4 regions of the Mesorhizobium montanum genome follow, and region 1 is predicted to be linked to each of the others. Evidence: predicted binding sites of a transcription regulator. Region 1 holds the regulator's gene; each other region holds the start of a gene.

Region 1 (5,834 bases):
CGCCGATCGGCGTGCTGGCCGGCACCTACATGGCTGAGTATGGTCGCTTCTCGAAGCTGACGACGGTGGTGCGCTTCATCAACGACATCCTGTTGTCGGCGCCCTCGATCATCATCGGCCTGTTCGTCTATGAGCTGATGGTGCGGCCGATGGGCCATTTCTCCGCGATCGCCGGCGCCGTCGCGCTGGCCATCCTGGTCATCCCGGTCGTGGTGCGCACCACCGAGGACATGCTCAACCTGGTGCCCAACGCCTTGCGCGAAGCCGGCACCGCCATCGGCGCGCCGCGCTGGGTGGTGATCCGTTCGGTCGCCTACCGCGCGGCAATGTCGGGCATCGTCACCGGTATCCTGCTTGCGATCGCCCGCATCTCCGGCGAGACCGCGCCGCTGCTCTTCACCGCGCTCAACAACCAGTTCTGGTCGAGCAATCTCAATGCCCCGATGGCCAGCCTGCCGGTGACCATCTTCCAGTTTGCCCTCAGCCCTTACGAGGAATGGCAGCAGCTGGCCTGGACGGGCGCACTCATAATCACCCTGACGGTTCTCGGGCTGAGCATCTTCGCCCGCAGCCTAACCGGACGCAGAGAGGACAGATGAAACCGATGTTGTCCACGGATCTGAACGTAGCCGACACGACCGTCGAGAAGGCCAAGATCGAGATCAAGAACCTCAATTTCTACTATGGCCAGTCGAAAGCGCTGAAGGACATCAACCTGTCCCTGCCCGAGCGCAGCGTGACCGCCTTCATCGGGCCGTCGGGCTGCGGGAAGTCGACGCTGCTGCGCGTGCTCAACCGCATCTACGAGCTCTATCCGAAGCAGAGCGCGGAAGGGCAGGTGCTGCTCGACGGCAAGAACATCCTCGACCGCTCGCAGGACCTCAACCTGCTGCGCACCAAGATCGGCATGGTGTTCCAGAAGCCGACGCCGTTCCCGATGTCAATCTACGAAAACATCGCCTTCGGCGTCAGGCTCTATGAAAAGATCGGCAAGGCCGAGATGGACAGCCGCGTCGAGCAGGCGCTGAAGCGCGCCGCGCTCTGGAACGAGGTCAAGGACAAGCTCAACGCCAGCGGCCTCAGCCTCTCCGGCGGCCAGCAGCAGCGCCTATGCATCGCCCGCACGGTGGCGGTGAAGCCCGAGGTGATACTGCTCGACGAGCCGGCCTCCGCGCTCGATCCGCTGTCGACCGCCAAGATCGAGGAGCTGATCGACGAATTGCAGGCCGACTACACCATCGTGATCGTCACCCACAACATGCAGCAGGCGGCGCGCGTATCGCGGCAGACGGCGTTCATGTATCTCGGCGAGCTGGTCGAGTTCGACCGGACCGAGAAGATATTCACCTCGCCCCGCGAGAAGCGCACGCAGGACTACATCACTGGCCGCTTCGGCTGAGTTCATACGAGGACATCATTATGGCCGAACATACCGTCGCTTCCTTCGACGAGGATCTGAGGCAGATCAGCCGGCTCATCAACGACATGGGCGACCTTGCCGGTTCCATGGTCGGCGCTTCGACCCGGGCGCTGCTCGAGTCCGACAATGCGCTGGCGCAGCGCGTCGTCTCCGAAGACGCCATCATGGATGCGCGGCAGCGCGAGCTCGACGACCGCGCCATCACGCTGATCGCCAAGCGGCAGCCGATGGCGGACGACCTGCGCCACGTGGTCGGCTCGATCCGCATGGCCGGCGACCTCGAGCGCATCGGCGACCTGGCCAAGAACATCGCCAAGCGCGTCGGCGCCGTCGGCATCAGCGCCGCGCCGCGCGATCTCACGCATTCGATCGATTCCATGGCGCAGTTGGTGCTGATCCAGGTCCAGGCGGTGATACAGGAATATACGGTGGGCGATGCTACGGCGCTGGCCAAGCTTCGCAACGACGACGAGCGCATCGACGTCAAATACACGTCCGTCTTCCGCGAGCTCCTGACCTACATGATGGAAGATCCGCGCAACATCACCGCTTGCACGCATCTTCTGTTCTGCGCCAAGAATCTCGAGCGCATCGGCGACCATGTGACCAACATCGCCGAGAACGCCTATTATGTGTTGACCGGCACGCAATTGCCCGCGAACCGCCCGAAGCAGGACGAGACGGCAATGTCGGCGCCGGCGGCGTGACGGAAAAGGTTATCTGCCAATGATCGCGCCACGCATCATGGTGGTGGAGGATGAGGAGCCGCTGGGGGTGCTGCTCCGCTACAACCTCGAATCCGAAGGTTACCAGGTCGAAGTGGTGACCCGCGGCGACGAGGCCGAAATCCGCCTGCAGGAAAACGTTCCCGACCTGCTCGTACTCGACTGGATGGTGCCGGCGGTTTCCGGCATCGAGCTTTGCCGGCGTCTCAGGATGCGGCCCGAGACCGAGCGGCTGCCGATCATCATGCTGACGGCGCGCGGCGAGGAGAGCGACCGCGTGCGCGGCCTCTCGACCGGCGCCGACGACTATCTGGTCAAGCCGTTCTCGACGCCGGAGTTCATGGCGCGTGTCAAGGCGTTGCTGCGCCGCGCCAAGCCGGAGGTGCTGTCCAGCGTGCTCAAGGTCGGCGACATCGTGCTCGACCGCGAATCGCATCGCGTCTACCGCAAAAAGAGCGAGATCAGGCTCGGCCCGACCGAGTTCCGGCTGCTCGAATTCATGATGCGCCATCCCGGCCGCGTGTTCTCGCGCAGCCAGCTGCTCGACAATGTCTGGGGCGAGACGATCTATATCGACGAGCGGACCGTGGACGTGCATGTCGGCCGCCTGCGCAAGGCCGTCAACAACGGCCGCATGCCGGACGTCATCCGCACCATCCGCGGGGCAGGCTACGCAATCAGGGAAGATTAGGCCGCAATTCCGGACGGAAGGGCTTACGGGCGAAAACGCCGAGCCTACCGTGTCACACTTTTCCTGGAATTGCTCTGGTGAGATGCGCTCGCTGACATTGGTCGCTCGGTCACCGTCTTCGTATTACGCTCAGCCGAGTTCTTGGGCGATTCCGATGAGAAGCCCTTCAGGCCCTCGGATGTAGCAGAGCCGATACGCGTCTTTATACTGGACTACTTCGCCTACGAGATGCGCGCCGCGCTTGCGGAGCCCTTCAAGCGTCTCGTCGATGTCGTCCACGGTGAACATCACGCGGAGGTAGCCCAGAGCATTCACCGGGGCGTTGCGGTGATCCGCGACGGCAGGCGGTGTGAGGAAGCGGGAGAGCTCGAGCCGGCCGTGGCCGTCCGGCGTGCGCATCATGGCAATCTCGACGCGCTGATCGCCCAGCCCAGTGACACGTCCGGCCCATTCTCCTTCGATCATAGCCCGACCTTCGAGCTCGAGGCCGAGCTCGCGAAAGAAATCAATCGTCGTCGCGAGATCCTCGACGACGATTCCTATGTTGTCCATCCGTTTGAGCGCCATGTGTCCGATCTACAAGATGTGGTCGGGTCTGACAACGGACGGGTTCGATACTTCCGGCGCGGCAGGCAGCGAGGCGACGCGCGGACCTGGGATGACCCGCGGGAGGCAGCAGCCAATCCCGAACGTTGGCGATGAGCCACGCGTGTCAACGCCGCCTCAGGCCACGTTCTTCCCCGCCGCGCCGGTCCTAGATTGGACACCGGGAGCGAAAATCTCCTGGTCGACGAAGGTCAGCGCGCGCATGGCGCAGCCTTCGCGGATCAGCGGCAATTCGTTCGGCTCGGTGTCGAAGGAGATCGATTTCGAGTGCTGGCCGCCGGCGGTCTGGGCGATCGCCTCCCGCAGCGCCGGCTCGATCAGGTCGAAGGCGGCGGCGCTGACGCCGACCATCGCGACAGGCGCCGGATCGATCAGCGCAAACAGGCTGCCGAGGCTGAAACCAAGCGCCTCGCCCGCCCGGCGATAGGCCTCGCGCTCCGGGCCGTCCTTCTCGCGCGCCTTCGCGGCAAGGGCCCGCATATCGGCGTCGCCGACGTCGACCGGCTCGGCGTCCTCGCCCATCTTCATGGCACTGCGCCAGATCGCATAATTGCCGGCATAGGCCTCGACGCAGCCGCGGCGGCCGCAACGGCAAAGCGCGCCGCCCGGGCGGTGGATCATGTGGCCGAACTCGCCGCCGGAGGAATGGGTGCCGGTGAACAGCGTGCCCTTCAGCACAAGGCCCATGCCAATGCCATGTGAGAGCAGGATAGCGATGAAGTCGTCGCGATAGCGCTCGGGGTCGCGCCACTGCAGCGCCACCGCCATCATGTTGCAGTCGTTCTCCATGGTGGCTGGGATGCCGAATTCCGTCTCGAGGATGTCGGCAAAAGGAATGTCGGTCAACGGCGTGATCGGCGACCACAGCATGGCGCGTGCATGGGTGTCGGTGATGCCCTGAATACCCATGGCGATACGCGCGACACTGCCCAGGTCGAGGTCGGGATCCTGCAGCCGGCGCCGGACGATTGCCATGCATTCGCCGATCAGCTGGTCGCGCGGCATGACAAGCGTGTCCAGGCGCTGCTGTTCCTCGGCAATCACCTGGCCGGCATAGTCGATCACGGCGACCGACAGGAAATTCAGCGACAACACCACGGTCAGCACCGCGGCGGCTTCAGGGTTCAGCGCAAGGCCGATCTGCGGCCGGCCGCGTTTCAACGCCGTCGGCTCGTTGGCCTTGCTTTCGGTAAGAATGCCCTCCTGGATCAGGTCGGCGGAAATCGCCGAGATGGTCGAGTGGCTGAGCCCTGTGGTGGCGGCAATCTCCGTCCGCGAGGGCTGGCCGGCGCGGCGCACGGCCGAAATCACCATGGCGCGATTGCGCCGGCGCAAATCGTCATGGCGGATTCCGACCGACATCGTCTCGCACGTCCTCCCGGGTCATCGCGGCCTTGTGATGATGCCATGGCCTGTCGCCGACACGCTAGGGATAGTGGCAGAAGCCAAAGCCCATGTCATTATTTATTGCGGACGTCGAAAAAAATGGCCGGACCCATCAAAAGCCATCAGAATCTCAGTTGACAGTGTCGTTTTGCTGGATCACTATTTTTTTGAGGCTCGAAAAAAAGCCTCTGTGCCGGCCTTCGGGCCAGTCTGGGTCGCGCCGCACAGGGCGCAGGGAGGATATCATGAAAAAATTCGCAGCCGCCATTCTGGCGGGCGTTGCCATGTCGTTGACACTGGCGTCGGTAGCCGAGGCGAAGGACAAGGTAATCGGCGTCTCGTGGTCGAATTTCCAGGAAGAGCGCTGGAAGACCGACGAAGCGGCGATGAAGAAGGCAATCGAGGCCGCCGGCGACAAGTATATTTCGGCCGACGCGCAGTCCAATCCGGGCAAGCAACTGACCGACGTCGAAAGCCTGATCTCGCAAGGCGCCAACGCGCTGATCATCCTGGCGCAGGATGCCTCGGCGATCGGCCCGGCGGTGCAGAAGGCGCTCGATGAAGGCATCCCGGTCGTCGGCTACGACCGCCTGATCGAGAACAAGGACGTGTTCTACCTGACCTTCGACAACAAGGAAGTCGGCCGCATGCAGGCCCGTGAGGTGTTCAAGGCCAAGCCGGAAGGCAATTACGTCTTCATCAAGGGCTCGGGCTCCGATCCGAATGCGGATTTCCTGTTCGCGGGCTCGATGGAGGTGCTGAAGGACGCGATCGACAGCGGCAAGATCAAGAATGTCGGCGAGGCCTATACGGACGGCTGGCTGCCAGCCAATGCGCAGAAAAACATGGAGCAGTTCCTGACCGCCAATGACAACAAGGTCGACGCGGTGGTGGCGGCCAATGACGGCACCGCCGGCGGCGTCGTCGCGGCGCTGACGGCTCAAGGCCTGGCCGGCACCGTTCCGGTCTCGGGCCAGGACGGCGACCATGCGGCGCTCAACCGCAT
Region 2 (5,834 bases), on a different contig from region 1:
CCGGCGTGCACGGCACCACCTTCGGCGGCAATCCGCTGGCGATGGCGGTCGGCAATGCCGTGCTCGACGTCGTGCTGGAGGAAGGTTTCCTCGAGGAGGTGCAACGCAAGGCGCTGCTGTTGAAGCAAGGCCTTGCTGCGGTCGCCGACGAATTTCCCGATGTCATCGAAGGCATCAGGGGAACCGGCCTGATGCTCGGCCTGAAATGCGCCATGCCCAACACCAAGGTGAACATGGCGCTGCGCGACCAGCACCTGCTTGCCGTGCCGGCGGGCGACAACGTCATCCGTCTCCTGCCGCCGCTCACCGTGACCGACGAGGAGATCGGCGAGGCGCTGGAGCGCATCCGCGGCGGCGCCAAGGGCCTCACCGACGCGATAGCGGCCGAAGCCGCGAAATAATTTCTGGAAACCTGCCGATGAGTGTTCGCCACTTCACCGATCTATCCGCCGTTTCCGCGGGGGACCTGCGCATCATGCTGGACGACGCGGTGGCGCGAAAGACCAGGCTGAAGGCAGGTGAGCGTTCAAAACCGCTCGATGGCAAGGTGCTGGCCATGATCTTCGACAAGCCGTCGACGCGCACGCGCGTATCCTTCGACGTCGGCATGCGCCAGCTCGGCGGCGAGACCATCATGCTGACCGGCACCGAGATGCAGCTCGGCCGCTCGGAGACCATCGCCGACACGGCAAAAGTGCTGTCGCGCTATGTCGATGCCATCATGATCCGCACCACCTCGCATGAGCGGCTGATCGAGCTGACCGAGAACGCCTCGGTTCCGGTCATCAACGGGCTGACCGACGACACGCATCCCTGCCAGCTTATGGCCGACATCATGACCTATGAGGAACATCGCGGCCCGGTGGCCGGCAAGACCTTCGCCTGGACCGGTGACGGCAACAATGTGCTGCATTCGCTTCTCGAAGCCTCGGCGCGGTTCCGTTTCAACTTGAATGTCGCGGTGCCGGAAGGCAGCGAGCCTTTCGAGAAATATGTCGACTGGTCGAAGGTCAATGGCGGCAAGGTCCGGTTTTCCAGGTCCGCAGAAGAAGCCGTCGACCAAGCCGACTGCATCGTCACCGACAGCTGGGTCTCGATGGGCCAGGAGCACCGCGCCCGCGGCCACAACGTCTTCCTGCCCTATCAGGTCAACGCGGCGCTGATGGCCAAGGCGAAGCCCGACGCTTTGTTCATGCACTGCCTGCCGGCGCATCGCGGCGAGGAGGTCACTGACGAGGTGATCGACGGACCGCATTCGGTGGTCTTCGACGAGGCCGAGAACCGGCTGCACGCCCAGAAGGCGGTGCTGGCCTGGTGCCTCGGCGTTTGATCCGAAGCGACTGGCACGGGGATATGTCGACTTGATCCGGGGATATGTGATGCCTATTTGCGGGCCATCACGTAAATTGAACGCGCTTCGACGCATGCGGCTCACCGGCCGGCATGGCCGCGCTCCGGAGTATTGTCATGTTGGAAACCCATACCTTGGCTGAGCATCAACCCAAACTCGGTGAATTCGGCTTCGCCGGCGACGACCATGTCGTGCCTTACGAGGTGGCGCCGCTCGACGTGCGTGGCCGCACCGTGCAGCTGGGGCCGATGCTCGACGCCATTTTGAGCCGCCACGATTATCCCGAGCCGGTCGCCCGCCTGCTGGCGGAAGCCTGCGTGCTCACCGTCCTGCTCGGCACGTCGCTGAAATTCGAGGGCAAGTTCATCCTGCAGACTCGCACCGACGGTCCGGTCGACATGCTGGTGGCTGATTTCACCACGCCGCATGCGCTGCGCGCCTATGCGCGCTTCGATGCCGACCGGCTGCAGGCGCTGATCGCCGCCGGCGAGACCTCGCAGCAGACCCTGCTTGGCAATGGCGTGCTGGCTTTAACCATCGACCAGGGCGCGCATACGCAGCGCTATCAGGGCATCGTCCAGCTCGACGGCACTTCGCTGGAAGATGCCGCGCGCACCTATTTCCGGCAGTCGGAGCAGATCCCGACCGAGATCAAGATGTCGGTCGCCAAGCTGGTCACGCCCGGCCCGGCCGGCGCACGCGAGCAGTGGCGCGCCGGCGGCATCCTGGCGCAGTTCCTGCCGCAGGCGCCGGAGCGCATGCGTATTCCCGATATTTCGGGCGGCGACGGCGATCACCGCGAGGTGGCCGACCATCCGGCCGACAATTCTTGGCAGGAATTGCTGGCGCTGCTCGGCACGATCGAGCCAACCGAGCTGATCGATCCGACGGTGGGCGCCGAGCGCCTGCTCTACCGGCTGTTCCACGAACATGGCGTGCGCGTTTTCCGCGGCGTGCCGGTCGCCGACCAGTGTTCCTGCTCGCGCGACAAGATCCGCGGCATCCTCGAAGGCTTCTCGGCTGAGGAGATCAAGGACTCGACCGAGGACGGCGGCATCCATGTCGCCTGCGAGTTCTGCTCGACGCAATACGACTTCGACCCGGCGGAATTCGCTGCGAATTAAGGCCTTCCTTCTCCCCGTCACAATACATAGTGACGGGGAGAAAAAGGCTAATCGCCAAAGTCTTAGTTCACCGTGCGCCTGGTTCCCGGCATGTCGAGCGAGAAGGCGGGGATGGCGATATCGAACGTCTCGCCGCGGCCGTTGCGCATGGTGTAGTGGCCGACCATGATGCCCGACGGCGTCGAGAGCGGGCAGCCCGAGGTGTATTGATAGCTGTCACCGGGGTTGAGTTCCGGCTGGTCGCCGACGACGCCTGCGCCGCGCACCTCCTCGACACGGCCCCGACCATCGGTGATGTGCCAGTAGCGCGACAAAAGCTGCACGAATTCGTCGGAGCGGTTGTCGATCGTTACCTGATAGCCCCAGACATAGCGGTTCTCGGACGGATCGGAGCGGTCCTCCAGATAGAAGGGCCTGACTAGCACTTCGATGTTGCGCGTCACGGCGCGATACATGAGCCACTCCGGTTGCCACCGCGGAACATTCGTCACGCTCCGCTCTTAAGTAGGCGAAGCGCCGACCATCCTGCCCGCCTTTAAGCGCAGGTGCCGAAAAACAATGTCATTTAAGTGACACATGACAATGTTGGTGTGCACGAACCGTGCCGGGCGACTCAGGCGCTCCGTCGAGTGATGAAACGGCTGCATACGGCCTCTCGGGAGTGACCAGATCTCGATGGAACTGACTATCGCAGCCGCGCTCGCTTCGTCAGCCCTTCTGCTTTCCAATCTCACCAGCATCCTGCTCGCTTCGTCGCGGCTGGAACGGCGGCATGTCATCGCGCCACCGGCCGGCGGGCAGCCGCCGGTCTCGATCATCGTTCCGTCGCGCGGCGTCGAGCCGTTCACGCAAGAGACCTTGCAGCGCGCCTTCTCGCTCGACTGGCCGCGCTATGAGCTGATCTTCTGCGTCGCGCATGCCGAAGACGCGGTGGTCAAGCTTATCAATGCGGCGATCGCGCGCCACCCGAAGGTTCCGGCGCGGCTTCTGATCGGCGACGATCGCATCAGCGCCAATCCTAAGCTCAATAACTGCGTCAAGGGTTGGCAGGCGGCGCGGCACGATTGGGTGATTCTGGCCGATTCCAACGTGCTGATGCCGAGGGACTATGTCGAGCATCTGATGGCGGCCTGGCGGCCGGATACCGGCCTCGTCTGCTCGACGCCGATCGGCTCGCGGCCGGACGGTTTTTGGGCCGAGGTCGAATGCGCCTTCCTCAACACGCTGCAGGCGCGCTGGCAGTATACCGGCGAAGCGCTTGGCCTCGGCTTCGCCCAAGGCAAGAGCATGCTGTGGAACAAGCCGATGCTCGATGCCAATGGCGGTATTCAAGCTTTAGGCGCCGAGATCGCCGAGGACGCGGCCGCCACCAAGCTGGTCAACAGCCTGGGCCTGCGCGTCAATCTCGTCGCCTCGCCCTTCGAGCAGCCGCTCGGCCAGCGCACGCTCGCCGAGATCTGGTCGCGCCAGACGCGCTGGGCGCGGCTGCGCCGGGTCACTTTCCCGCTGTTCTTCGCGCCGGAGATCCTGACGGGCGCCGCGATGCCGCTGCTGCTGGCGCTCATTGCCGCGGCAAGCGCCGGAATCAGCCTGCCCACAACGGCTTTGTGCGTGCTGGCAATCGCCTATCTGCCGGAATGCCTGCTGGCCTCGGTCAAGGGCTGGTATCTGTCGCCGCGCAGCATCACCGCGATGATCGTGCGCGACGCGATGCTGCCCGCGATCTGGGCGCGCGGCTGGTTCGGCGGCGCCGTCGAATGGCGCGGCAATGCCATGACCATCCGCACCAAGGCGATGACCGAACTGAAAGAGCTCGCCTAAAGTTCTGTTGTCGCGGCGCCGCCGCGTCAGGTCCTATTGGGCCGCTTTTAGCGCCTGTTCCAGGTCCTCCAGCAGATCGTCGGTATCCTCCAGACCGACGGAGAGCCTGAGCGTACCGGGTCCAATGCCGAGTTCGGCGCGCGCCTCGTCGCTCAGGTTCTTGTGCGTCGTCGTCGCCGGATGAGTGATCAGGCTCTTGGCGTCGCCGAGATTGTTGGAGATCAGCACGATATCGAGCGCGTTCTGCAAGGCGAAGGCCGCCTGCTTGCCGCCCTTGACGTCGAGGCAGATCAGCGTCGAGCCGCCCGACATCTGCTTTTTCACGATATCCGCCTGCGGGTGGTCGGCCCGGCCCGGATAGATGAGGCGGGCGATCTCCGATCGGCCGGCCAGGAAGTCCGCGATCTTGCCGGCGCTCTCGGTCTGCTGGCGCACGCGCAGCGGCAGCGTCTCCAGGCCTTTCAGCAGCGTCCAGGCATTGAAGGGCGACAGGCTCGGTCCGGTGTGGCGGAAATAGTCGTGCAGGTTCTCGTCGATCCACTTCTTATCGGACAAGATGACGCCGCCGAGGCAGCGGCCCTGGCCATCTATATGCTTGGTCGCCGAATAGACGACGATATGGGCGCCGAGCTGCAAGGGCTTCTGCTGCAAGGGCGTGGCAAAGACATTGTCGACGATCAGCCTGGCGCCGATGGAATTGGCTAAAGCGGCAACCGCGGCGATATCCACCACTTCCAGCGTCGGATTGGTCGGGCTTTCCAGGAAGAACAGCTTGGTGTTCGGCCTTATCGCCTTTTCCCAATTGGCGATGTCGGTGCCGTCGACCAGCGTGGCCTCGATGCCGTAGCGCGGCGCCAGCGTCTCGACCACCCAGCGACATGAACCGAACAGCGCGCGCGCCGCCACGATATGGTCGCCGGCCTTGGCACTGCACAGCAATGCGGCGGAGACAGCCGCCATGCCGGAAGCGGTGGCGCGGGCGTCCTCGGCCTCTTCGAGCGCGCACATGCGCTTTTCGAACATATCGACGGTCGGGTTGGCGTAGCGCGAATAGATGAAGCCCGGCTCTTCGCCCTTGAAACGGGCCTCCGCAGCCTGCGCCGTCTCATAGACATAGCCCTGCGTCAGGTACATCGCCTCGGAGGTTTCACCGAAGCCGGAACGCAGGGTTCCGCCATGCACGAGTGCGGTCTGAGGCTTCCAGTTGCGCTTCTTTGTCATTGCTCTACTTCCAGACACAAAAAAACCGGCCGCGAAAGTCGCAACCGGTCCATACGGCCTTGCGGCCGGACGGTCCTTTAGCGACTTGTTTAACGTGGCTGCAAGCCGACCGGCCAAATCACCACGGGATAACGACCCTTTAGACCCGCGCCGCGCTTGCGTCAATTGCCGGCTTCATTAAGAGGTTTGTACCAGCAGAGCGGAGTAAGACTTTGCGGCAGACAGGCATTCTTCCCGACCAGGATATTTCCGCGCTGTTCCAGTCCGGTGCGCTGAAGTCGCCGCGCGCGCTGGACACCAACCAGATCCAACCGGCC
Region 3 (5,834 bases), on a different contig from region 1:
GCCGGCCCGAAGGCGCCGCCTTTTTCGGTTGCGCGGCTCATACAGGGTTTTTCGCAATTGCGAAAGGGGAGGCCCGGCCCCAAATGATGGTCACTGATTCTTAAACGTCTTGGTGTGAAATGATTCTGTTAACCAAGGCGGAACCTTTGAGGGGCCGGGCAGTTCGATGTTCATGACCGATCAGATGTCCAGATTGCGTCCGGTTTTTGCGTGGGCGGGACTTGGCGTTCTCGTCGCGGCAGGTGCCGCGCAGTCGGCGGCTGCGCTGAGGGAAGCTGGTCCGATCTCGCCGCCCGCCCAGACCGCGCAGCAGATGTTCGCCGACGCCCCTGACGGCGTCGATCCCGTCGTGACCGGCCCGGTCAGCGCCGCCTTCAAGCAGCGGCAGAAGGACGCCAACTGCGACAATGCGGTGTGGCCGAACATTCCGCGGGCCTGCTATCCGGATTGACGACCGCGCATCCGCGGTCGCCATTCTGCAGCAACAGCCTTACGCCGACCGAACCGGATCGAGCGTGACCTTGTAGAGCTCGTTGTCGTCGCGATCCATCAGCCGCACGGTGAGCTGCTCGGTGGCGCCGGAAATATCGACCAGCCCGAAGAACTGCAGGCCCGCCGACGGCGGCAGGTTCTGGCCTTGCTCGGCGGTCGGCGCCTTGATGAACTTCAGCTCCGGTCCAAAGGTCATGTCGAGGTCGTTGGGGCCGAAAGTCCCGGCGTGGATCGGGCCGGAGACGAATTCCCAGAACGGGTTGAAATCCTGGAACTGCGCCTTGTCGGGGTTGTAGTAATGCGCCGCCGTATAGTGCACGTCCGCGGTCAGCCACACCGTGTTGGTGATGCCGGCGTTCTTGATGAAACGCAGCACATCGGCGAATTCGAGCTCGCGGCCCTTCGGCGCGCCATTGTCGTTGTTGCTGACGGCCTCGAAGCCAACCTTCTTCGCCGCGTCGTCCCAGACGACGAGGCTGAGCGGCATGTCGGCGGCGATGATCTTCCACGTCGCCTTGGAATTGGCCAGTTCGCGCTTCAGCCATTTGGATTGCTCTTCGCCGATCATGCGTGACTTCGGCGTCAGGGTTTCTTCCAGGTCGGGGCCGTTCGGGCCGCGATAGGAACGCATGTCGAGGAAGAACACGTCGAGCAGCGGCCCGTGCGAAATCTTGCGGTAGACGCGGCCCGGCTCCGACGGCTCGTAGCGGATGGTGGTCATTTCATGGAAAGCCCGCGCCGCGCGCGCCGCCAGCACATGGATCGACTTTTCCGTGTAGCGGTTGTCGGCGGTCAGGTCCTTTGAATCCGACCAGTTGTTCAGCACCTCGTGGTCATCCCACTGATAGAAGGTCGGACAGATGGCCGAGAGGCCAAGCACATGCTTGTCCATCATGTTGTACTTCCACTGATCGCGGTACTCGTCCAGCGTCTCGGCGACCTTGCGCTTGCCGTCGAGCATGACGACGTTCTTCCACTTGCCGCCGCCGGGCAGGTCGACCTCGTCCTTCATGGCGCCGTCCGCATAGATCGTGTCGCCGGAATGCAGGAAGAAGTCCGGCGTGTGCCTGGCGATGGTGGAATAGGTCTTCATGCCGGTCTCGTCGATGCCCCAGCCCTGGCCGGCGGTGTCGCCCGACCAGGCGAAGCGCACATCGCGCTTGGACGACGGCGCGGTGCGGAAACGGCCGACGATCGGCTCGGAGACGGCGTTGATGTCGGAAAGATCGGCCGCGACCATGCGGTAGAAGATGTCCTGGTCGGAAGCGAGGTCGGTGAGCAGCCGCTTCGCCGTGTAATCGCTGGCCGGCGAGGTATCGAGCGGCGCAAGCCTGGTGGCGTTGGCGAAGCTTTCGGTCGTCGACACTTCATACATGACGCGCGCCGGGCGATCGGTGCGGGTCCAGACCATGCCGGAGATGGCGTCGACGTCGCCCGACTGGACGCCGTGCGTGAACGCGGGGCGCTGATTGGCGCGGGAATAGTAAGGCAGCGCGAGGCCGGAGGCGCCGACGAGGCCAAAGGCGCTGGCCGAGGTGACGAAAGCGCGGCGGGTAAGGGCAAGCTTGTTCATGGCTGTCTCCGGATGGCTTTGAACGGGACCGCCAAATTCTCGACTCAATGTTTCAGGCGCATCTCGGAACCATGAAGTTTTGATAACAGTGAACAGGCTGCTCTTTCCTTCTCCCCTTGTGGGAGAAGGTGGATCGGCGCGCAGCGCCGAGACGGATGAGGGGTGTTCCAGCGGAGTGAGACGCTGGTGTCTTCTGGAACACCCCTCATCCGACCGAGCTTCGCTCGGCCACCTTCTCCCACAAGGGGAGAAGGGAAGGCCGTCGCCTACGCCGCCTGCGGCTCAAACGCTGGCCTGTCGGTGTTGATGAGCAGCGAAATACAGGCCGCGGCGATGCCCGTCATCCCCGCAATCAGGAACGCCAGCTCGTAATTGCCCTGCAGCTCCCGCATGGTGCCGCCGAAAGCGGCGGCCGCCGCGGCGCCGACCTGATGACCGGCGACGATCCAGCCGAAGACGATCGGCCCGCTGCGGTCGCCGAAAGCCTCGTTGGCGAGCCGCAGCGTCGGCGGCACGGTGGCGATCCAGTCGAGACCGTAGAGCACGGCGAAGATGACCAGGCTGGTCGCCGAGAAGCCGGAATAAGGCAGGTAGATCAGCGATAGGCCGCGCACCGCGTAGTAGACGCCGAGCAGCTTGCGCGGATCGAAACGGTCGGTGAGCCAGCCGGACAGCGTGGTGCCGATCAGGTCGAATATGCCCATCATCGACAGCAGTCCGGCGGCCTGCACCTCGCCGATGCCCATGTCGCCGCAGAAGGCGATGAGATGCGTGCCGACGAGACCGTTGGTGGTGAAGCCGCAGACGAAGAAAGTGGCGAACAGGTACCAGAACACCCTGGTACCCGCCGCGCGGCGCAGCGTGTTCAGCGTATGCGCGAGGAAGTTGCCCTGCGAGGCAGGCGATACCGGCGGCACGTCGTCGGCATCGGCGCCGTAGCGCACCTGGCCGATGGAAGCCGGGCGCTCGGGCACCAGCAGCAAGACGAACGGTATCAGGGCCGCCGTTGCGACCGCCACGGCGATCGCAACCGGCTTCCAGCCGCCGCTCTGCGCCAGCGAGGCGATGAGCGGCAGGAACACCAGCATGCCGGTAGCGCTGGAGGCCGACATCAGGCCCATCATCAGCCCGCGATTGGTCTTGAACCAGCGATTGACGATCGTAGCACCGAGCACGCTTGCCACCGCGCCCGAGCCGATGCCGGAAAACACGCCCCAGGTAAGGAAAAGGTGCCAGGGCTCAGTCATGAACAGGCTGAGCGCGGTCGATCCCGACATCACCAGCAGCGCGCCAAGCAGCGTGCGGCGCATGCCGATACGCTCCATCAGCGCCGCGGCGAACGGCCCGGTCAGTCCGTAGAGCAGGATGCCGACACTGGCGGCCCAGGAGGTCACGTCGCGGTGCCAGCCAAAACTCTCTTCCAGCGGAACCATCATAACCGAGGGTGCCGAGCGAAGCCCGGCCGCGATCAGCAGGCAGAAGAAAATGACGGCAACGACGACGAAAGCGTAGCGCTGGCCAAACGGACGAGACTGGGCTATCATGTTACTGACCGGTACGTTGCAATGAGGTGATGCTACATACGTACCGGTCAGTAACATTGTCAAGCGAGTTGTTTGCATGCCATCGGACAATAAAATTGAAGTGTCGTTGAGCGAGGTCCCGGCCCCAAAGGCAGCGGACAAGATCCTGGACGTCGCACGCGACCTTTTTTACCGCGAGGGCATAAGGGCGATCGGCGTCGACGAGATCGTCAGGCGCGCCGGCGTCACCAAGCCGAGCCTCTACCGCAGCTTCCCGTCCAAGGACGAGCTGGCTGCCTCTTATCTGCGAAAATATGACCTGGAATTCTGGGAACGGTTCGACGAGGCCGTCGATGCGCATCCGGGCAATCCGCGCGCGCAGATCATCGCTTTCCTGACCCGTGTCGGCAAACGCACGCAGAAGCGCGACTACCGCGGTTGCGGCATGACCAACGCGGCGGTGGAATATCCCGAGCACGGCCATCCCGCGCGGGTGGTGAGCGAGAACAACAAGCAGGAACTGCGCCGGCGCCTGCGCGCCATGGCAGCCGCGATGGGCGCGAGCGATGCCGATACGCTCGGCGACGGGCTGCTGCTTCTCATCGAAGGCGCCTATATCAGCGGTCAGCTTTTCGGACTGGGTGGACCGGCGGCGGTCGTCGCGCGCAACGCCGACCTGCTCATCGAAGCCAGCTTGAAGAAATAACAATTGGCGGTACGCTTTCGGCAGCTCGAAACGGAGTTGTCAGTGATGCGCGCTCTTCTGATCCCGCTTGCCCTAGCCGGCTTCTGCCAGGCGGCCCAGGCGGGCGACATCTCCAGCGCCTACACCGATCTCGACTGGAAGAAGGACTGCGTGACCTATGCGCAGGCTGCCGAAGGCGACGGCGATTGGGCAAGCCTCGTCTGCTCCGGCTACCGCGGCTATCCGGTGCTGATCGGCTACGATGATGCGCGTGAATCCGTCTATTACGGCTTTCCGTCCGATGACATGACCGCCGTCTGGGAGAGCTTTTCCGCCTTCAACGGCTCCGGCCCCAAGGTCGAGTGGCGCATCGAGACCACCGGCGACGTCGCCGTCCCTTTCGCCGCCATTCACCGCCGCTCGGTCAGCAACCCGCAGGACGAGAAGAAGTCGATCGAGGTGCTGGTGATCGCCAAGGTCGCGCAGCCGGAGGAGCATCAGGGCTGCACGATCGGCCTGGTTTTAGCCACCGGCAACGCGCAGGCCAACGACCAGGCGCGCAAGCTCGCCGACGACAAGGCAAAAGCCTTCACCTGCGGCAAGGACAAGCGCGAAGTGATCGGCGACGTGCCTCCCTTCGGCCGGGTCGACAATTAACGGGCGTCGCCAACCATTAGGCCAACGCCGGATCGGGTTCCCATACGCCGGCAGGCCTAGTAAACCCTAGCCCGATCGCAGCCGGTCTCGGGAGGTTCCGCTTGTCTAGTTCTATCGCCGTCGCAAACGAGAACGGCGTCGCGGTGGTCACGATCGACAACCCGCCGGTCAATGCGCTGAGTTTTCACGTCCGCAAACCGCTCCATGAGGCGCTCGCCACGCTGCGCGACGATCCCGCCGCGATCGCGATCGTCATCGCCTGTGCCGGACGCACTTTCGTCGCCGGCGCCGACATCACCGAATTCGGCAAGCCTGTCGAGCAGCCGGAGCTGCGCGCCATCATCGCCTTGCTGGAAACCATTGCCAAACCGACCGTCGCGGCCATCCACGGCACGGCGCTCGGCGGCGGCCTGGAGCTGGCGCTCGGTTGTCATTTCCGTGTCGCCTATCAAGGCGCCAAGCTCGGCCTGCCGGAAGTGAAGCTCGGCCTGCTGCCGGGCGGCGGCGGCACGGTGCGCCTGCCGCGCCTGGTGGGCGCCGCGAAAGCGCTCGGCATGATCGTTTCCGGAACGCCGATTTCGGCCGGCGAGGCGAAGGCGGTCGGTCTTGCCGACGCGGTTGTCGACGGGGATCTGTTGCCGCGGGCTATTCGTTTCGCCAGCGAAATGGCTGGTCAGGGCGGCCCGTTCGTGCCGCTGCGAGAGCGCAATGACCGCCTTGCCGGGACCGATCTTGCCGCCTTCGACGCCCAGGCGGCAGAGCTGGCCAGGAAAGCGCGCGGACTGGAAGCGCCGCTTGCCTGCGCCGAGGCGGTGCGCAATGCGATCACCTTGCCGTTCGACGAGGCGCTTGCGGCCGAGCGGCAACTCTTCCTGAAACTCGTTTCCGGCGACCAGTCGCGCGC
Region 4 (5,834 bases), on a different contig from region 1:
GCTGACGGCGCTGTCGGCGATCTATTTCGCCATGTATACGCGCTCGATCTCGCCGGCGAGCCACGGCCAGTTCTACGAGCTCTATGCCATCGCCGCGGCGGTGCTGGGCGGCTTCTCGCTGCGCGGCGGCGAAGGCTCGCTGGTCGGCGTCATCCTCGGCACGGTGCTGCTGCAGGAACTGCAGAACCTGGTCAACCTGCTCGGCATCCCGTCCTCGCTCAACTTCGCGGTGATGGGCGGCGTGATCCTGATCGGCGTGCTGGTCGACCAGCAATGGGGTGTCTTCCGTGCCCGCCGCCGCATGATGGAAGCGACGCGCCGCAACGTTGCCGGCGCGCCTGCGGAGTAGCTCTGCATCCCCCTTCTCCCCTTGTGGGAGAAGGTGGCCGCGAAGCGGCCGGATGAGGGGTGCTGGACGAAGTGAGGCGGGGCCAATTTCAAGCCTGTCGCCAAGCTGGAGCACCCTCATCCGTCTCGGCGCTTCGCGCCGATCCACCTTCTCCCACAAGTGGGAGAAGGGGAAGGCTCTAGATCATGTCCGACAAATCCGAAAACGCCATCGCCTTGCGCAGCACCTCGGCAAAGCGTTCGCCGGCGATTTCCTTGTCGCCGCCGTTGTCGATCGAGGTGACATCCGGCCCCGTCAGCTTGACGCTCGTGCTGCGCGCCAGCCGGGCAAGCACTTCGCCGCGCGATTCACGGCCGCGCGCCGCCAGCCGTTCGGCGAGGATCTCAGGCGCCGCGGTGATCTCGACCACCGCCAGATTGGCGTAGCGTTCACGCAGCGCCGGGATGACTGCGCGCGACACATTGGCGACCGCCACATGACCGTTCGCCACGGCCCAGTCGACATCGGCCGGCAAGCCGTAGCGCAGGCCGTGCGCGTCCCAGCAAAGCGAGAAGGCGCCGTCGGCCTCCGCTTCGGCAAAGGCGGCATCGGCCAGCGTATCGTGGTCCTCGCTCGCCGCGTCGCTCGGCCTGGTGATGACTCGGCGCACGAATTCCAGCCGCGTCTCGCCGGCAAAGCGCGCCTTGGCATAGCCGATCACCGTATCCTTGCCGGCGCCGCTCGGGCCGACGACCGCGACGAAGACGCCGTTGCGGATCGGCAGGCTCTCGGCCAGCTCGCGCTCGATGAGGGCCGAGACCATCATGCGACCCGGCTGCCCTGACGCCACACGGTGCGCACGACCGGCACATGGTCGTCGACGCGCACGCGCACCAGGTCGGCGCGCCGGCCGGGCTCGATGACGCCGCGATCGGCGAGGCCGATCGCCTCGGCCGGGTTCTTCGTCACCATCGCGACAGCCTGGGGCAGGGTGATGCCCTCGACGACATCGCCGAGGAAGAAGGCCGACTGGATCAGGCTGAAGGGAATGTAGTCGGACGACAGGATGTCGAGCAGGCCGTCGGCGGCAAGCGTGCGGGCCGATACATTGCCGGAATGCGATGCGCCGCGCATGACGTTCGGCGCGCCCATCAGCACGCCGAGGCCTGCCGCCTTGGAGGCCTTGGCCGCCTCTTCGGTGGTCGGGAACTCGGCGACGCGCACACCCTGTTCGATCGCTTCCTCGACATGGCCGGTGGTGGCGTCGTCATGGCTCGCCAGCACGATGCCGCGCTCATGGCAGGCGGCCGAGATGAAGACGCGGTTCGGGCCGGAATTGCGGTCCGATTCGCCCATCCGCTTTTCGCAGAATTTCTGGAAGTCGCGATCCGTCAGCTTCAGCTTGCGCTGGTAGTAGTAGGCATAGGTCTCGAGGTTGACGAACTGGCGCTGTCCAGGCGCATGATCCATCAGCGAGGCGAGCTTCACCCGGTCGTCGGTTTCGAAATTGGCGAAGGCCTTGAGGCAGTCCGGCGCCGAGACTTCACAGCGCAGGTGGATGAAATGATCTGCGCGCAGGCGGTCTTCGCGCACGCTGTCCTCGATCGCGTCGGCGAGCTTGCGGATGTCGTCGGAAGTCAGGTCGGCATCTTCGTCCATGCCGACCCGCAATGCGTCGAGAACCGTGGTGATGCCGGCGGTCGCGATCTGAGCGTCATGGGCAAGCACGGCGGCGATCGGATTCCAGCGCACCTTGGGACGCGGCGCATAATGGCCTTCGAGATGATCGGTGTGAAGCTCGACCAGACCCGGGATGATATAATCGCCGCCCATATCCTCGCCGGTGCGGGCAGCACCCGGCTCAATGGCGGCAATCAGGCCATCGCGCAACAGCAGCGAACCCTCGACGATTTCGTCGGGCAGCACGATGCAGGCATTGGTGAGAACGGTTTCGGCGGTCATCTCGGCGGTCCTATCTCGAGCGGTCGGCGATCTATCAGGCGGTCTTACGGGCCGGGCCGCGGCCAAGCGCATGGTGGGAAAGCACCATGAACGGGGCACCGGGCTCGTTTTCGACAAACAATGTCAGCGCATCGACCGCCACCGGCCGCCGCAGCACATCGGCGAACAGGCTGTCGATCGCTGCACGAAGACGTGGGCTTTCCTGTGGCCCGACGCGCCCCGAAAGCGTCATGTGGAAGCGGAATGTGTCGAAGACGTAAGGATAGCCCCATTGGCAGAGGTTACGGAACTCGTCCGGTCTCAGCGCGTCCGGGCTGCGCCGCTCGATCTCGGCCTCGGTCAAGGGCGCGCGGAACCGGTCGAAGGCACGCACCACCTCACCGGCGAAGCTGTTGAGCGGCGCAAACTGCGTTTCCGGCACCAGCGCGAAGAAGTCGTCGATCTGGCCGATGACGAGGCGTGGAATGACGACCGGCGGCGTCGCCTCGGCAAAAGTGTCGAGCGCGGCGCGCAGCGAAGCTTCCGTCTCGCTCGGCGCCAGCCGGAACGGCGCCTTCAGCGTCGCATGGAACCCGTAACGCCTGGCCGAGGCGGTGTGAAAGGCGACTTCCGCGGCCGACAAATCACCCACCGCCTCGACCGGCCGTGTCGCCGCGCCAAACGGGTCGCGGCCCAGCCAGTTGGCGGCAATGCGCGCCAGTGGCTCGTCCTGCCTCGGGGTGAAGTAGATGGCGTAGCGCATGGGCGTTCCTCATCAAGCGCGCTGCGCCCGAAGGATTATGCGACGCGCTTCAAGTCCTGGTTTTTGGCAAGTCCCAAAAACGCTCAGGCGCTTCGGCAACGTGCATCAGACCCGCTGCCATAGGTGATTTCCATGACGGATTGACGAAGCTTTCATGGGTTTTCGAAGGCAGGTCCAGTCTCAAGGTCGTTAGCCGACGATTTTTCCGGGACTGGACCAACGGCTTGGCCGTGCTGCCCGATCAGGCCTTCATCAGCCACTCGTGCTCGGCCGCGTTGTGGAATTTCCACGTCCGCTTCGGTCCGGCCATGACATTGAGGTAATAGAGATCGTAGCCGTGGCAGGCGGCGCAGGGATGATAGCCCTTCGGCACCAGCACGACGTCGCCGTCCTCGATGGCCATCGCTTCGTCCAGCTCGCGCACGCCGTTGCGGTCGGCGTCGGTGTAGACGCGCTGGAAGGCAAAGCCCTGCGGCGGGTTGAGCCGGTGGTAATAAGTCTCCTCGAGATAGGACTCCGCCGGCAGATTGTCCTGGTCGTGCTTGTGCGGCGGATAGCTCGATGTGTGGCCGCCGGGGGTGATCACCTCGACCACCAGCAGCGAGTCGGCCGGCTTTCCCTCGGGCAGGATGTTGGTGACGTAGCGCGTGTTGGTGCCCTTGCCGCGCACCTCCTGGCCGAGATCGTCAGGCCGGATGACGCGGACGGGCAGGCCGCCGCCGAGGCCCGGCGCGGAGCAGACGGCGAGCTCCAGTTCGGTGTCGGCGGTCACCGACCAGTCGGCGCCTTGCGGCACATAGACCGACCATGGCTTGCCCTCGAAGGGCGACATGCGCCCGCCGAGCAGGCCAAGTTCCTTGCCGCCGGCCGAGGCCTTGCCCTTGCCGGTGACAAACACCAGGCAGACCTCGCGGTCGCCGGTCTTGCCGGAGGCCGTCTCGCCAGGCTTGAGCCGATGCAGATCGAAGCCGACATAGGTCCAGCCGGCGCTTTGCGGCGTGACGTGAGCGACATGGCCGTGGCCCTTGTCGGCCTTGACGAGCAGTTTCGACATTTTTGTCTCCCTGGTTACCCGACACTTCGATTCTCAGGCTTTTTGCAACCATTCCAGTCGATGGACTTGTCGCGAAACCTCGGAGATTGGCCGGATCTCTCTCAACGTCGTCATCCTAGGGCGAAGCAGGAGCGAAGCTCCGTCGCGGAGACCCTAGGATGACGAAGCGAGGGGCGTTCCGGCCAACCGTATGCGATCCGCCATGCACGCAGTATCCGATCCCCAAAACCTCTGCTCCGTGCATTCCAGTCATTCCTTCGGCTCGGCCGGGGGCTTCGCTCCCTCGGCCGGCTTGTAGAGGTAGAAGAACTGCCACACCGCATAGCCGGCGAAGCCGAGCGCAATGACGCCCCAGAACGGCGTGCCGGAGGCGAACTCTATCACCGACCAGACCAGGCAAACCGCGACGACGGCGATGCGGCGCCACAGCGGCCGGAAGAAGGGGTGCTCATAGTCTTTCATCGCGCCAATCCAGGATTTGTCCAAAGCGCATCAGATAAACCGACCGCCGTGGCGAATCCACCGTTCAGGTATTAGGGAAGCCTTGCGTCTCAACCGTGTAGCCGGCGGCCGTCATCACCCGCATCAGCTCCTTGTGGCCGACCTGCGCCATTTTCAGCGGCGGGTTCTTCTTCGGATCCTGCTCGGCCTCGACCACGAACCAGCCTTCATAGCCGTGATCGGCGAAGCGCTGGACGATGGCGCCGAAATCGAGCGAGCCGTCGCCCGGCACGGTGAAGGCGCCGAGCGCCACGGCGTCGAGGAAGGACTGCTTGGCGCGGTCGAGACCATCGATCACGCCCATGCGCACGTCCTTCACATGGACATGGTTGATGCGCTTGTGATGATTGTCGATGGCGCGCAGCACGTCGCCTCCGGCAAAGGCGAGATGACCGGCGTCGAGCAGCAGCGGAATACCCTCGCCGGAATGGCGCATGAAGGCGTCTAGTTCCGGCTCAGTCTCGACCACCGCCGCCATGTGATGGTGGTAGGAGAGCGGCATGCCCTGCTCGGCGCACCATTCGCCGAACTCGGTGACACGGCGGCCATAGGCCTTCATCTCGTCACCGGTGAGTTTCGGCTTGGTGGCTAGAGGCTTCGAGCGATCGCCCTGGATGGAGCGGCCGACCTCGCCATAGACGATGCAGGGCGCGTTGACGGCCTTGAACAGGTCGATCATCGGCTGGATGCGGTCCTTGTTCCTGGACATATCCTCGTTGACCAGCGTGCCGGAGAACCAGCCGCCGCAAAGCGTGACGTCGGCCTCTTTCAGGATCGGCAGCATCACCTTCGGATCGTTGGGGAAGCGGCGGCCCATCTCCATGCCGGTGAAGCCGGCCGAGCGCGACTGCGCCAAGCACTCCTCCAGCGACACGTCATCGCTCAATTCCACGAGATCGTCGTTCCACCATGCGATGGGGGACATGCCCAGTTTGGCTTTCAAGTCGTCACTCCAATGTGTCGGTTCGTTGCGAGGCCGACGCAGCTCAGCCCTGCCGGCCGCCCACGGCTTCCTCATATTTCTTGCGCGCGGCATTCACCTGTGGCCGCGACGAGACTTCCGGCACGGCGACGTCCCACCAATGGCCGCCTGCCTCGGTCGACACCAGCGGATCGGTGTCGATGACCAGCACGGTGGTCTTGTCGTTGTTTTTGGCCTTGGCCAGCGTCGTCTCCAGCTCGGCGATCGACGCCACCTTCTCGGCAATGGCGCCGAGGCTGGCCGCATGGGCGGCGAAGTCGACGTC

What was found. The regulator PhoB, encoded in region 1, activates phosphate uptake and scavenging genes when phosphate is short. The targets are predictions, from matches to a motif close to TGTCATNNANCTGTCAT.
Region 2: the regulator PhoB is predicted to act here: its motif matches at 3,035-3,051, upstream of RFM68_RS16945 (ceramide glucosyltransferase).
Region 3: the regulator PhoB is predicted to act here: its motif matches at 2,137-2,153, upstream of RFM68_RS11760 (alkaline phosphatase D family protein).
Region 4: the regulator PhoB is predicted to act here: its motif matches at 3,165-3,181, upstream of RFM68_RS21395 (DUF1045 domain-containing protein).

The regions. Positions count from the first base shown of each region.
Region 1 covers NZ_JAVIJF010000001.1:399,648-405,481, reverse strand. Annotated here, with positions in the region: gene pstA (phosphate ABC transporter permease PstA) at 1-599, shown strand, start outside; gene pstB (phosphate ABC transporter ATP-binding protein PstB) at 596-1,399, shown strand; gene phoU (phosphate signaling complex protein PhoU) at 1,420-2,127, shown strand; gene phoB (phosphate regulon transcriptional regulator PhoB) at 2,147-2,836, shown strand; gene RFM68_RS01905 (VOC family protein) at 2,966-3,403, opposite strand; gene RFM68_RS01900 (ROK family protein) at 3,560-4,804, opposite strand; gene xylF (D-xylose ABC transporter substrate-binding protein) at 5,074-5,834, shown strand, end outside.
Region 2 covers NZ_JAVIJF010000011.1:189,808-195,641, forward strand. Annotated here, with positions in the region: gene RFM68_RS16925 (aspartate aminotransferase family protein) at 1-401, shown strand, start outside; gene argF (ornithine carbamoyltransferase) at 419-1,330, shown strand; gene RFM68_RS16935 (Hsp33 family molecular chaperone) at 1,444-2,475, shown strand; gene apaG (Co2+/Mg2+ efflux facilitator ApaG/CorD) at 2,538-2,930, opposite strand; gene RFM68_RS16945 (ceramide glucosyltransferase) at 3,151-4,296, shown strand; gene RFM68_RS16950 (O-succinylhomoserine sulfhydrylase) at 4,330-5,517, opposite strand; SAM riboswitch at 5,575-5,652, opposite strand; gene RFM68_RS16955 (2'-deoxycytidine 5'-triphosphate deaminase) at 5,730-5,834, shown strand, end outside.
Region 3 covers NZ_JAVIJF010000007.1:168,086-173,919, reverse strand. Annotated here, with positions in the region: gene RFM68_RS11765 (hypothetical protein) at 185-451, shown strand; gene RFM68_RS11760 (alkaline phosphatase D family protein) at 491-2,065, opposite strand; gene RFM68_RS11755 (MFS transporter) at 2,332-3,609, opposite strand; gene RFM68_RS11750 (TetR/AcrR family transcriptional regulator) at 3,686-4,294, shown strand; gene RFM68_RS11745 (hypothetical protein) at 4,340-4,930, shown strand; gene RFM68_RS11740 (3-hydroxyacyl-CoA dehydrogenase NAD-binding domain-containing protein) at 5,032-5,834, shown strand, end outside.
Region 4 covers NZ_JAVIJF010000016.1:20,153-25,986, forward strand. Annotated here, with positions in the region: gene RFM68_RS21380 (ABC transporter permease) at 1-349, shown strand, start outside; gene phnN (phosphonate metabolism protein/1,5-bisphosphokinase (PRPP-forming) PhnN) at 528-1,154, opposite strand; gene RFM68_RS21390 (alpha-D-ribose 1-methylphosphonate 5-triphosphate diphosphatase) at 1,151-2,290, opposite strand; gene RFM68_RS21395 (DUF1045 domain-containing protein) at 2,325-3,032, opposite strand; gene iolB (5-deoxy-glucuronate isomerase) at 3,274-4,086, opposite strand; gene RFM68_RS21405 (DUF3329 domain-containing protein) at 4,336-4,548, opposite strand; gene iolE (myo-inosose-2 dehydratase) at 4,613-5,530, opposite strand; gene iolD (3D-(3,5/4)-trihydroxycyclohexane-1,2-dione acylhydrolase (decyclizing)) at 5,574-5,834, opposite strand, start outside.